Regions from separate parts of the uncultured Sphingobacterium sp. genome, predicted to be linked through region 1. Evidence: riboswitches for the same ligand, from Rfam matches in the RefSeq annotation. Region 1 holds a riboswitch; each other region holds the start of a gene.
The links. Region 1 has a riboswitch for thiamine pyrophosphate ahead of pnuC (nicotinamide riboside transporter PnuC). Riboswitches for the same ligand answer to the same signal wherever they lie in the genome.
Positions count from the first base shown of each region.

Region 1 (3,339 bases):
GTCTTCTCCCATTTGGATTGATTGCTTTTTAACACAAATAGTTTTTCGATTAAATCCAAAAAGCGCTTATACATTCCCGTAAAGTTAGCCAGTAAAGTCAATTCCGCAAAAGGCATAAAGGGATATTGATACAACAGCTCGCTACGTGTACTTTTTGCCGCATCAATCTCAAAAGACTGCCTACCATCAACGAGTATGTCTTCCAGCGAAAAGGAATGCGAAGCTGTAGCCTCCAATCCAAATGTATCCCAGTCGTAATGCACCAGTACATGGTCACGATCCACAAAAAATGATTTTATCAGTGGTTCACCTTTTTCGTCCAACACGGGTTTTCCTGCCTCCTGAATTGCAGCATTTAAGGTAAAATGGGTTAAATGAGGAGCTCCGGTAGCATATCTCCAAAAACCGCGGAGTCGATAATGTTCACCTTCACGTGTAGCTGTACCTGATGCCTGTCCACTGCCGCCAAAACAAACCCGATCCGTTTTGAAAATCTGATCTCCTAAAACCGGATCAATAAAACCGACAAAGAGATTTGCTCCTGAACATAACGTTACTGTCCAGGCTAATCCCCCATCCCAATAAGCCAGGTCAGCCAATAAGTTGAGGCCTTCGGGTAAACTTAACCCCAATCCACCCAATGCAGGTGGAACCCAAATCTTAAACCATTTCCGACGAAAAATCAATTCGAGTTGTCCATCCGACAATGTTTTCTGATGGATTCCCTTAGCCTGATTATCTTTCAGAATAGCAATATCTTCGCTACTGAGTTGCATATCTTTCCTCACTTATTATTCTCCTCCAATTAAAATATCCACTAAATGCCATAACAAATAAAAACAAAGTCAAGCCCGAATAAAGAAATAACCCTTTATGGATCAGTAAAGGAATTGCCATCAGATTACTGATATTCAACAATATCCAATTTTCTATCTTCCGTTTTGCCAATAACCACATCCCTGCCCAAGCTGTACAGGAAACTGCAGAGTCCCAAAGCGGTACATCAGAATCCGTTAAATGTACCAATCCGAAATAAAACAACAGAAAACCGAGAGCGCAGATTCCCCCTACTATCCACCATTCTTTCGGCTCACAATGCGTTATGGGAGCAGCAACATCACTACTATATTTCCAATAGATCCAGCCATAGATGCTCATGATCAAATAATAGAGATGTAGTAATATTTCTGCATATAGTTTCGCATGGAATAATACGTAAACAGAAATTAAGATACCAATAATCCCAAAAATGTAATTGATCGATTTATTTTGCCGGGAAAACCAAACCTGTAAAACACCAAAGGATACCCCTAGCCATTCCGCGATGGTGGCCTGTTGAATCTGTTTTATAAAAGCTTCGAAAATTGTTTCAGAAGTCATCGCCTTGTTTATTATTTCGTGTAATTCATAATAAACCTATGGGAGAAAAACGGACGTTTTTATTGAAATTAAATCCCTACGCCAGCATTACCTGGATCAGGTATATAAAAGCGATTGTACAAGGAGGTACAATCGCTTTTATTGGGTATAATCTCAGCCGAGAATGACCATGGTCATTCCAAGCACCCCATAAGTATATTTTCTGTCGAATTGATTATTCTATATCAATCAATTTCAACGCTTTGTGCGTACGCGTACGCGTTTCTTTACATAGTTGCGCATCATCGTTCAATGATTTCCCGTGTGAAGGAATCATTTCACGTAGTTTTTTACGGTATTCATCTGATTTCGCACGTTCAGGGAAACATCTCTTCAACAGGCTGATCATGATAGCAACTGACGTCGAAGCTCCAGGAGAAGCTCCTAATAGCGCAGCAATAGAACCATCTGCACTAGAAACGACCTCTGTACCAAATTCTAAAATTCCACCTTTCTTTTCATCTTTCTTGATGACCTGAACACGTTGTCCTGCTTTCTCGATAACCCAGTCCTCCAATTTAGCTGTAGGCATAAATTGTTTTAAAGACTCTAGTTTATCTTTTGGTGACTTCATAACTTCAGTAATAAGATACTTCGTCAAAGGTAAGTTGTCAAGTCCGGCTGATAACATCGGGCGGATATTAGACAATTTGATAGAAGCAGGTAAATCGAAGTAAGACCCCTGTTTTAAGAATTTAGTTGAGAAACCTGCATATGGTCCAAACAATAACGCTTGTTTGCCATCAATATAACGTGTATCTAAGTGCGGTACAGACATTGGAGGAGCTCCAACAGAAGCTTTTCCATACACTTTCGCATGATGTGTATTAATAATCTCTTCATTTACACAACGTAGCCATTGGCCCCCTACAGGAAATCCGCCATAGCCTTTCGCTTCTGGTATTCCAGATTTTTCCAACAACAACAACGAGTGGCCACCGGCCCCAATAAATACAAACTTTGCTTTTATTTCTCTCTTTGTTCCTGTCTTTAAATCTTTGACCTCCACTTCCCAACGGCCATCGTCTTCACGTTCGATGTCGATTACTTCATGGTTTAAGGAGATCGAAATATTTTCTTTATTTTCAAGATTAGCGATCAAATCACGTGTCAACGACCCAAAATTAACATCAGTGCCCAGATCCATTTTTGTCGCAGCGATTTTTTCATCGGCCTCGCGTCCTTCCATCATCAATGGAATCCACGATTTCAACAATGCCGTATCTTCGGTATACTCCATCCCTTTGAACAAGTTTTGGGTCGTCAATGTTTCCCATCTTGTCTTTAGGAATTTAGCATCTTTTTCACCAAAAACCGCACTCATGTGTGGAATACTACGGATAAAATTTTCAGGTTGGGCAATAATGCCTTTATCAACGAGGTAGGACCAAAATTGCTTAGACACTTCAAATTGCTCAGCAATTTTAACTGCTTTATCAATCTTTACAGAACCATCTTTCTGTTCGGGGGTATAATTTAACTCGCATAAGGCAGAGTGACCCGTGCCAGCATTATTCCAAGCGTCAGAACTTTCAGCAGCCACAACATCCAAACGCTCAAGAATTTCAATATTAACGTCTGGGCTTAATTCATTGATTAGAGTACCCAAAGTAGCACTCATAATACCGGCGCCGATCAGAACAACGTCAACTTCTTTATTTGATTTTTTGCTCATGTTTTTGTGATTGATGCAAATTTAATATAGTTTTTGGTAAACGTCCAAGTCTTTTGTCAAAAAACTGTACTTTTTAGAACCACTTATTCAAAAATACCATTGATTTATTAAAATAATCCTAAGTGAGCGATCGCTTACCGTAAAATTCTAAAATTGTTTCCTGAAAACACTCCCCCACTCCAAGATAAACACAAGGTCAGCACACAATGTTTTTCTATTTTAAACCGTTATTTATCGAAAGATTT
Region 1 covers NZ_CAXYKD010000048.1:184,225-187,563, reverse strand. The annotation lists gene ACHWSC_RS22515 (acyl-CoA dehydrogenase) at 1-776, opposite strand, end outside; gene pnuC (nicotinamide riboside transporter PnuC) at 763-1,380, opposite strand; TPP riboswitch at 1,436-1,580, opposite strand; gene ACHWSC_RS22505 (malate:quinone oxidoreductase) at 1,595-3,094, opposite strand.

Region 2 (3,339 bases), on a different contig from region 1:
GCTCACCAGTGTAAATATTATTATAGGTGATTGGCCCCGAAGCAGTCTTCCACTGCTTATCCGAAACAATGGTTTCCGTCGTTCCATCTGTATAAACAATTTTCAGTTCTAAACAGAATGTTGGCCGGGCCCGCCATGGTGCTTTATCAAAGTTCCAAACGGCCATTGGTTGATGATTATACCAGCCATTCCCCAAAACAACGCCAATAGCGTTCTCTCCTTTTTGAAGCTGCTGGGTTACGTCCGTCACGACATACAACGTGCGGCGGTCAAATCGTGTATACATTGGATCCAGACGATGGTCGCCAACGCGCTGGCCATTAATGGAAAGTTCATATAATCCCGCTGTGGCAATATACGCGCGGGCAGATTTTATCTGCTTATTTGCCTTAAATTCTCTTCTAAAATAAGGCGTTTCCCGCGCATGAATATCCTTATTGTCGCTGATCCATTTTCCTTTCCAAAGGTTTTGTCCCATCATTCCTGTTTCGAAAGATGCTATTTCAGAACGTGTTGATACACCATCCTTATCCCATATTTTAACCTTCCAGTAGTACTTAGTCTGTGGCTTTAACTGTGCGCCGTTATAGGGCACTAACATAGCCGAGCTGAACTGTTTGCCACTATCCCAGCTATCTTTTGTCTCTTTCAGCAATGCCAGCGAATCTTGCCCTAAAAGGATCTGATAAGCTTGTTGTACCGCACCTTTACGTTGGTCCTGAAGTCGCCAGCTAAGTCTCGGGTGAATTGCATCAATCCCCAATGGATTGACCAGATGTTCGCATGTCAACTGCACGGCGCTGCAGTTGTTTTTAGGTTGGGCATAAGTGTTGCTAGCGATACACAACAGTGTTGTCAATAAAATCCTACGCATTAAAAGATACTATTCTTGGTCGTTGTTAAATTGTTTTAGCTGATTCAAAAAACTAATATATCAAATATTTCCCACATACTGACCTGTACTTTCCTGCACAATATGCCTAAGTCTGCAAAATAAATTTCTTGCAACTTTCATAAAAATAACCTTATCTTAGTCGCAACTTTAGGGGTGTCTGCTCGTGCAGGCTGAGATTTTACCCTTAGAACCTGATCCGGATCATACTGGCGTAGGGAAAAGTGAGCTGTCTACAAGGTGCATTGCTGTGCCTTTGTGTAGCCATTCCTAAAGTTTTACCAAAAAAATTAAGGAATGGAACTTACAATAAACCATCAGATTCGATTTTTCGACCCCACACTTGCTTCACTTGAAGGCTTGTTGCTTTTGGAATTATCTGGCAAAACTCAGGGTGTGGCTGTAGCCATCAACAACAAAGTCATCCCCAAAAAGGACTGGACTACGACAAGACTTAAACCTTACGATCAGATTATCTTAATTACCGCATCTCAGGGCGGATAGCCATTCCAAAAAAATCAACCGAGTAATTCACCCAATACAGAAAAAAATGACAGCTGAAACAATTACGCAATCACCCTTTCCAAATGCAAAGAAAATTTTCGTATCCGGAAAACTATTTCCTATTCAAGTCGCTATGCGTCAAATCTCCTTGAGTCCAACCAAATTAACGAATGGAGAGGTAGAAATTAATCCGCCGGTAACAATTTATGATACTTCTGGACCTTATACGGATGATACGGTCCATATCGATATCCGAAAAGGCCTCCCGCGCCTTCGCGAACAGTGGATCTTGGGTCGTCAGGATGTCATACAGCTGGCTGGCATAAGCTCTGAATATGGACAAAAACGTCTTTCTGATCCAACGTTGGATGAACTCCGATTTGCCTATAGTCATAAACCAAAAGTAGCCTCTGCCGGCAGGAATGTCACCCAATTACATTATGCAAAGCAAGGCATCATTACGCCAGAAATGGAGTACGTTGCTATCCGGGAAAACCAACGTATCGAGCAGCTCACAGCCAGCACCCCCGGAATGGATCATCAGCATAAAGGGCAAAACTTTGGTGCTAGAACACATAATAAAGCTATTACACCAGAATTTGTCCGTGAGGAAATCGCTGCCGGAAGAGCGATCATCCCTAATAATATCAATCATCCTGAAAGTGAACCCATGATTATCGGGCGCAACTTTCTTGTTAAAATTAATGCCAATATTGGCAATAGCGCCGTAAGTTCAAGTATAGAGGAAGAAGTTGAAAAAGCGGTATGGGCCTGTCGTTGGGGAGCCGATACCATCATGGACCTATCCACTGGCAAAAATATTCACGAAACCCGCGAATGGATTATCCGTAACTCGCCCGTTCCAATCGGTACAGTACCGATCTATCAGGCGCTCGAAAAAGTGAAGGGAGTGGCCGAGGACCTTACCTGGGAAATATTCAAAGATACCTTGATTGAACAGGCCGAACAGGGTGTTTCGTACTTTACCATACACGCCGGCGTACTGCTTCGTTATATCCATCTCACCGCTTCTCGAGTAACGGGCATTGTCTCCAGAGGTGGGTCTATCATGGCCAAATGGTGTCTTTTCCACCACAAAGAGAACTTTCTCTATACCCATTTTGAGGAGATCTGTGAGATCATGAAGCGATATGATGTTGCTTTTTCACTTGGCGATGGTCTCCGTCCAGGAGCCATTGCGGACGCCAACGATGCGGCTCAATTTGCTGAGCTCGAAACACTGGGCGAACTCACCAAAATAGCCTGGAAGCACGATGTTCAGGTGATGATCGAAGGTCCAGGGCATGTTCCTATGCAATTGATCAAAGAGAATATGGACAAGCAATTGGCTTGTTGTGACGAAGCTCCATTTTATACCTTAGGTCCCTTAACAACTGATATTGCTCCAGGTTATGACCATATCACATCAGCCATTGGAGCTGCTATGATCGGTTGGTATGGATGTGCGATGCTTTGCTATGTGACCCCAAAAGAACATCTGGGCTTACCAAATAAAAAAGACGTTAAAGACGGTGTAATCACCTATAAACTAGCTGCCCATGCGGCCGATTTGGCCAAAGGACATCCGGGTGCACAATACCGTGATAATGCCTTGAGTAAAGCGAGATTTGAATTTAGATGGGAAGATCAATTCAACCTTTCCCTGGATCCAGATACCGCACGTGAATATCACGACGAAACGTTGCCTGCAGATGCGGCCAAAGTGGCTCACTTCTGCTCCATGTGCGGTCCCAAATTTTGCTCGATGAAAATTACGCAGGAAATCAGAGATAGTGCCGCACAAGGGATGCAGGAGAAATCGCAGGAATTCATCGCACAAGGAAAAGAGATCTATTTATGATCATCGCTTTGACAGCAGCAGAAACGATCCCTTCTGAAATAGGGATTATAAATGCTTTGTTCAAAGAAGGACTTGATATCCT
Region 2 covers NZ_CAXYKD010000003.1:43,499-46,837, forward strand. The annotation lists gene ACHWSC_RS02195 (family 78 glycoside hydrolase catalytic domain) at 1-874, opposite strand, end outside; TPP riboswitch at 1,035-1,130, shown strand; gene thiS (sulfur carrier protein ThiS) at 1,190-1,396, shown strand; gene thiC (phosphomethylpyrimidine synthase ThiC) at 1,443-3,257, shown strand; gene ACHWSC_RS02210 (thiamine phosphate synthase) at 3,254-3,339, shown strand, end outside.
Region 2: linked by a shared signal. The riboswitch ahead of thiS (sulfur carrier protein ThiS) and the one ahead of pnuC (nicotinamide riboside transporter PnuC) in region 1 are both predicted to bind thiamine pyrophosphate.

Region 3 (3,339 bases), on a different contig from region 1:
ATCATCATCACCATACATGTGGTAATCTACATTCCGATATTGAATATCGGCCATTAATATCCACTTGTCTAGTTTGTAATCGACCTTTAAGAAATTACTGAAATCATTTTTTTGTGATTTCCCGAAGTAATATTTGTCGTCAAGAAAACCGGTTGATGCATATTGTGCCCAAATCACCTGGCCATAATGTTTTCCTTTGTATTGATTATAAGCTCCACCCCAAGTAATTTCAAGCTGATCATTCGGTCTGTAATTTAGGGCATAGGTCATGCCATAAAAATAATTATCAAGCCATCTCCTACGGACGAGATCTGTTTTTTGTATGGTATCTTTACCAATGATGACGTTAGTCAAACCGTATTTACTTAGTTTATCTCCCGGTCTCATTTCTTCATAGTAACCATAACCTCTTGTATAGTGTAGGGCTGTATTGAGTGTCAATTTGTCGTTCAGGATATTGGTATAATGAAGTTGATGATGTTTCTGCGTATAATTATCTGTTTGATTTTGATACGTATATAGATTATAATTCCGGCCAGCGTTCATGAAACGATCCTTCTCTGCGCCCGAGATTTCGAGTGCATTATCAGCATAGTCATCCATGCGCGATCGATCGCCAGTAATCAATGGTTCAGGAACGCCATTCCAGGCTTGATATGTCTTTTCTTTTCCCCAGAATACAATTCCTTTTAAAATATGTTTCTTGCCATAATAGCCTCCGTCCACATAGAAAGACTGTAAGTCTGAACTACCTCTCTCGATATAACCATCGCTATTGATTCGAGATAATCTGGCATTGAAGGCAAATTTGTCGTTAATTAGTCCGGTACCTACCTTGACTGTATTTTTCCAGGTATTGTAGGAGCCAAATGAATTGTTGAGTTCTGCGTAAGGGGTTTCGACTAAAGTATTGGACTGAATATTTAATGAGGCTCCAAATGATCCGGCACCATTCGTCGAAGTCCCAATACCACGCTGAACTTGGATGCTCTCGGTAGAAGAGGCAAAGTCGGGAAGGTTTACAAAAAATGAACCCATGCTCTCCGCATCATTTAAAGGGATTCCATTTAATGTTACGTTGATTCGTTGATTATCCGATCCCCTGATTGTCATTCCGGTATAACCTATGCCTGCACCGGCATCGGAATTGACCTGCACGGATGGAGTCTGATTTAAAAGGAATGGGATATCCTGGCCGAGGTTGTTACGCGTTATTTCTTCTTTGGAGATGTTTTTAAAGGTTGTAGGAGCATTTCTTTTGGCACGGGTAGATTGAACAAGCACCTCTTCCATTTGAATTGTACTAGGTTCTAACGCTACCGTAAGCTCCAAATTGTCTTTAACATCCACATTTTGGCTCCATGTTTTATATCCAAGAGAAGATACCTGGATCTGGTGCTTACCTGTATTGATACGATATAGTTTAATCAGCCCATTTTTGTCCGATTGGCCAGCAAAGGATGCTTGTCCATCTATAGATATGGAAACATACTGTAAGGGGGTCTGATTGGTATTGTCTACAGCTTTAATTGTCAGATTTTGTTGCGCAATGGCAATTTGGCTTGAAATAGTAGCTAAGGAGCTACAAATCAAAAATTTGATCATGGTAATGTATTTTGTTTGAGTTAAACAAATCATAGCAAGGGGTTACTATGACCGCACTATTTAACTAACCTCTCCCTACGCCAGCATTATCTGGATCAGGTGTACAGAATTTAATCTGTTGGGTATAATCTCAGCCTTTATTTGTGTTCCTGACAAAACAAGGCACCCCTATTCGATGCTGCGAATATATAAATTTAAAATTGAAATGAAGTATAAAGAAGTAATTTATGACAAATGGAAAAGAGCAGATTTGCGGTATTATTTCTTTTTGGTTAAAAATTTGTGCAAATTGTTGTTTTTGGTATTTATTGTTCTTTTTAGGTACCTTGGCATGAATTTTTCTACTAAAGGTATGTATTCATACAGGTCAAAAAATTTTAGTTACTAAATTGATAGTGAGGAGATAAAATGTTAAAATATTTAAGCGCTAATTATATTCTGCCGATTACTTCAATGCCAATAAAAGACGGTATTGTTTCGGTAGATGAGGAGGGGGTAATTCAAGGTATCTATGGCCCAACTTCATTTACACCTTCAGATAAAACGAAGGTTGAGAGATATGAAGGAGTGATAATTCCCGGTTTTATCAATGCACATTGCCACATTGAATTGTCGCATATGAAAGGTATTGTTCCTAAAGGTATGGGGCTCCCGAGCTTTCTCAGTAAGGTGATGACAACGCGGTCGGCATCGATGAAAAAAATAGATGACGCTATGGCCAAAGCCGATCGAGATATGTATGAAAATGGTATTGTCGCAGTTGGAGATCACGCCAACACTGATAATTCTTCAAAATTGAAGGAAGATTCGCAGATATTATATCACACATTTGTGGAGGTGCTCGGGATTGAACCTGAAGAAGCTGACTTTAAGTTAAAGGAGGCTAAATCGTTGACCCAAGAGTTTAGGAATGGGCATGTATCCATTACTCCGCACGCTCCCTATTCTTGTTCGAAGGTCCTTTTTAAAAAATTCAAGAAGATGGTTCCGGAAACAAATATTATCAGTATTCACAATCAAGAAAGTGAAGAGGAGAATAAACTGTTCCGTTATAAAATGGGTGAGTTCTTGGACTTTTATAAAAGTATAGGAAAAAATGCTGATGCGATTAAGGCGCAGGCAAGAAATTCGATTCAGTCTTATCTTCCTTATTTGCCTTATCCAAATAAATTATTGTTGGTTCATAACACCTATACCTCTCTTAAAGATTTGGATTTCGTAGAACGTATGGATCGTGATGTGATGTGGTGTCTCTGTCCAAAGGCCAACCTTTATATTGAGGGAACATTGCCAAAGGTTCAGAATTTTATGAATGCTGGACAGCGTTTAGTAATCGGAACGGACAGTTTAGCTTCAAACGATACATTGTCCATTTTGGAGGAGCTAAAGGTATTGCATGCGCACTTTGAGGATCTGGATTTCTTGCAGACTATTCAATGGGCTACAATCAATGGTGCTATCGCGTTGAACATTGAGGATGAATTTGGCTCCCTTGAAGTGGGTAAAAAACCTGGGATTGTGTTGTTGCAAGGTATGGAACACATGCGCCTAAATGAAGATGTTAAGGTAAAACGTTTAGCGTAGTATTTAATTCCCCAAAACTTCTGTACTTTTGCTCTTATTGAACCGTCCATGACTATAATAACGAAACTATAGTCATGGAAAGTTCCATCTGACCGATGGAAGAAAAAATAAGTTACAGATGAAACATTTGAATATTTCAATAAGAGGTAA
Region 3 covers NZ_CAXYKD010000032.1:6,933-10,271, forward strand. The annotation lists gene ACHWSC_RS14720 (TonB-dependent receptor) at 1-1,605, opposite strand, end outside; TPP riboswitch at 1,660-1,785, opposite strand; gene ACHWSC_RS14725 (amidohydrolase family protein) at 2,014-3,189, shown strand; gene ACHWSC_RS14730 (acylphosphatase) at 3,308-3,339, shown strand, end outside.
Region 3: linked by a shared signal. The riboswitch ahead of ACHWSC_RS14720 (TonB-dependent receptor) and the one ahead of pnuC (nicotinamide riboside transporter PnuC) in region 1 are both predicted to bind thiamine pyrophosphate.

Region 4 (3,339 bases), on a different contig from region 1:
ACAATATAATGCCTCACATTTCTTTGATTCAATCGCACAAGTTCAATTTATTCCATCCGGGCAATATGCAGCGGCTATTATCGCAAATTCCGCTCTTCCTCTTTATTACAGTCAGCGTAAGAATAAATGTGACGGCACTTATGTAATGCAGCAGTTTTCGGACGAAAATGCGGTGCAATCCGGTGCAATTATGACGACGGTATATGAAGAAGGCAAAGAGATCACATCGAACAATCTTTCCGGGGGAAATAATTATTACAACAAAAGATGCTATAATCAATTCGGACTTATCGACTCCATACAGTACCTTCGCAATAGTAAGTGGAGCAGCAGTACAATTTACCGGTATCTCCCAAATGCCATTATTTCCTACGATCCTACATTCGAATCGGCGATGATTTATCACTTGAACAGTAAACTCCAGGTTATAAAAAGTGAATCCATTCATTTTGTCTATCAACGGAGAGACTGGACCATTTACAGTTATGATCAACAGAATCGAATTACTGAAGAGATTTCGGGCAGAAATGATCAAAGAGAAAGTCGCGTCCGCTATCAGTATGATAGTCCGCAAACAAGTGACTACACACTACGCCAAACCTTCGATCAAAGCGATCGACTGACAGCCGAAATCAAGCGATCGTACCGAGCCAACGAAACGATTGATGAGTTTTATTATGAGGGTGTATTACAACAAAAATCTATTGTAAAAGATCTCGGAAACTGTGCCTACGAAAGCTTGATCTATAACAAGGAGGGAAAGTTAACAGCGAAATACATACAGGCAAAGAAAACCAACTAAACGAACTGAAAAACTGCACTAAGCTCAGACAATAAGATTCGTGATTTTGATAAAAAAATATTCGACGAAATTCGGCAAAAAACATATTTCTGCACTAATTTTGATAGCGATACATAAACGTCAAATTGAGAAAAAGAAAACTGATCAGTCAACGTCATCCCATACTCTATTTTATTGCAGTATGGGCGAGAAGAGTGCAGCGCAAAGCCGTTTGGCTATTTGATAATAAGAAATACAGCACAGCTAAATCAACTGAAAAACTTCCCTTTCGTATTAAAAAGCATCAGTCTGTCTTATTAAAAAAACTGGGCGAAAATAATATGCAATTGCAGATTAACAAAGTTACCAACCTGAAAATTGCAGCAGCACAGATTAATAGCATTCTGATCAGACCGAAGGAAACCTTTTCATTTTGTAAACTCGTTGGACTACCCACTGTAAAAAAAGGATATCTGCCCGGCATGGAGTTATCCTTTGGTGAAGCAAGAGCGGGTATTGGCGGTGGAATCTGTCAAATATCCAACCTCATCCATTGGCTTGTTATCCATAGCCCACTCACCGTCAATGAACGTTATCACCACTCTTTTGATCCATTTCCGGACGATGGCCGTGTTTTGCCATTCGGTAGTGGAGCTACCGTCTTTTATAATTATCGCGACTATCAATTCACCAACAACACGCCTTACACCTTTCAAATAAATCTCTGGTTCACAGACAAATGTTTAGAGGGCGAATTAAGAATTGATCAAGAACTGGATTTCGCGTACCATGTCGTTGAAAAAGAACATCAATTTCTTAAAATAGACAATCAGTTCTTTCGGAAAAATGAGATTTGGCGCGAGAAGTTTTTAAAGTTTCAGGGTGGAAAGATTTTGGAAACCGAACTTTTGACCAAAAATTTTGCCCGGGTTACCTATACACCCGTTGAATACATTGAAATTAGTGCCGATCAAAATCCGGCCGATTAATTCAACAAGCTAATGATCGAAAAATGACGGATATGAAATGTCCTCTTTTTTGTTTAAGTTTGGTCTGGCTTTGGGGGTATTCTGTATAGAATTGAGATAGTCCCTTTGAACCTGATTCGGTTTATACCGGCGTAGGGAAAAGCAAAAATCCACTGTACAGTATACTCCTTTACTGCACAGGCTATTGCTCTTCTTCCCTCCAAGGCCACACAGTATATCTTAGCATATGTAAAAAAATGGAAGATTCAATTATCAATTTATTAGAGCAGCTGAGGGTCGAAAAACCCCTTGTACACAACATCACAAACCTAGTCGTGATGAACAATACTGCCAACGCACTTTTAGCCTTAGGAGCGTCCCCTGTGATGGTACACAGCCCATTAGAAGTACGCGAGGTTGTCGATATTGCACAAGCTCTTGTCATTAATATCGGCACCTTGAGTGAAGATACTGCCGAAGCTATGCTGGTTGCTACCGAACATGCCAATACCATTGGACGGCCATGGGTACTTGATCCTGTTGGTGCTGGGATATCAGCATTCCGCAATGATTTATTATCCAATCTACTGGATCTCAAACCCACGGTTATTCGTGGAAATGCTTCAGAAATCATGACGCTGTACAATTTCAACCAACCGAACACAAAAGGAGTCGACAGCACGACAGCGAGTAAAGATGCCCTCCGATTTGGCCAATTATTGCAAGAGCAAACCGGCTCCATTATCTGTATTTCTGGAGAAGTAGACTATATCCTTTCACAGCAATACCGGGTTGAAGTTTTTAATGGCAACCCTTTAATGACACAGGTAACTGGACTTGGCTGTAGCGCTACTGCGCTTATTGGTGCATTTCTAGGTGTTACAGACCAATATTTTGAAGCAGCTGTTGCCGGTGTATCCATTTTGAGCTTAGCGGGAGAACTCGCTGCCCAAACAGCAGCTGGACCGGGTACCCTGCAATTGAATCTCTATGATGAACTCTATCAGCTCAATGCAGAACGTCTAAAATCAAAGCTCAAGATCAAACGCTATGCGCATTAATCCGCTTTTTCCCTACCCTTTATATTTGGTGATTTCTGAGCGGGACTGTTATCCTCAAAATTGGCTCAATGTTGCCGAAGAAGCCATTATTGGTGGAGTCGATCTTATACAATTGCGCGAAAAAGCTGACGATCCGGCCACATTTTTGAATAAAGCCATCCGTTTGAAAAAACTGACCGATCATTATGGTATTCCGCTCGTGATCAATGATGCCGTAGCAATCGCTGCCCAAATCGAGGCATGGGGGATACATGTGGGTCAAAATGATTTGCAGCCGCTCGCTATTCGCGAAAAATATGGTGATAAATTAACCATAGGCTGGTCCATAGAAGACATGCAACAACTGGAAAGTCAACAAATGTACGCCGTCGACCACCTTGGTGTAAGCCCCATTTTTTCTACGAAAACAAAAGTGGATACGGTTACTGAATGGGGAATTGCGGGTTTAAAACAACTTCGGAGTAGGACGGAAAAACCATTGATCGCTATCGGAAGGATGAATTTACAAACAGCAGAAGAGACCTGGAAT
Region 4 covers NZ_CAXYKD010000029.1:64,975-68,313, forward strand. The annotation lists gene ACHWSC_RS12955 (hypothetical protein) at 1-802, shown strand, start outside; gene ACHWSC_RS12960 (VanW family protein) at 928-1,770, shown strand; TPP riboswitch at 1,833-1,925, shown strand; gene thiM (hydroxyethylthiazole kinase) at 2,007-2,810, shown strand; gene thiE (thiamine phosphate synthase) at 2,800-3,339, shown strand, end outside.
Region 4: linked by a shared signal. The riboswitch ahead of thiM (hydroxyethylthiazole kinase) and the one ahead of pnuC (nicotinamide riboside transporter PnuC) in region 1 are both predicted to bind thiamine pyrophosphate.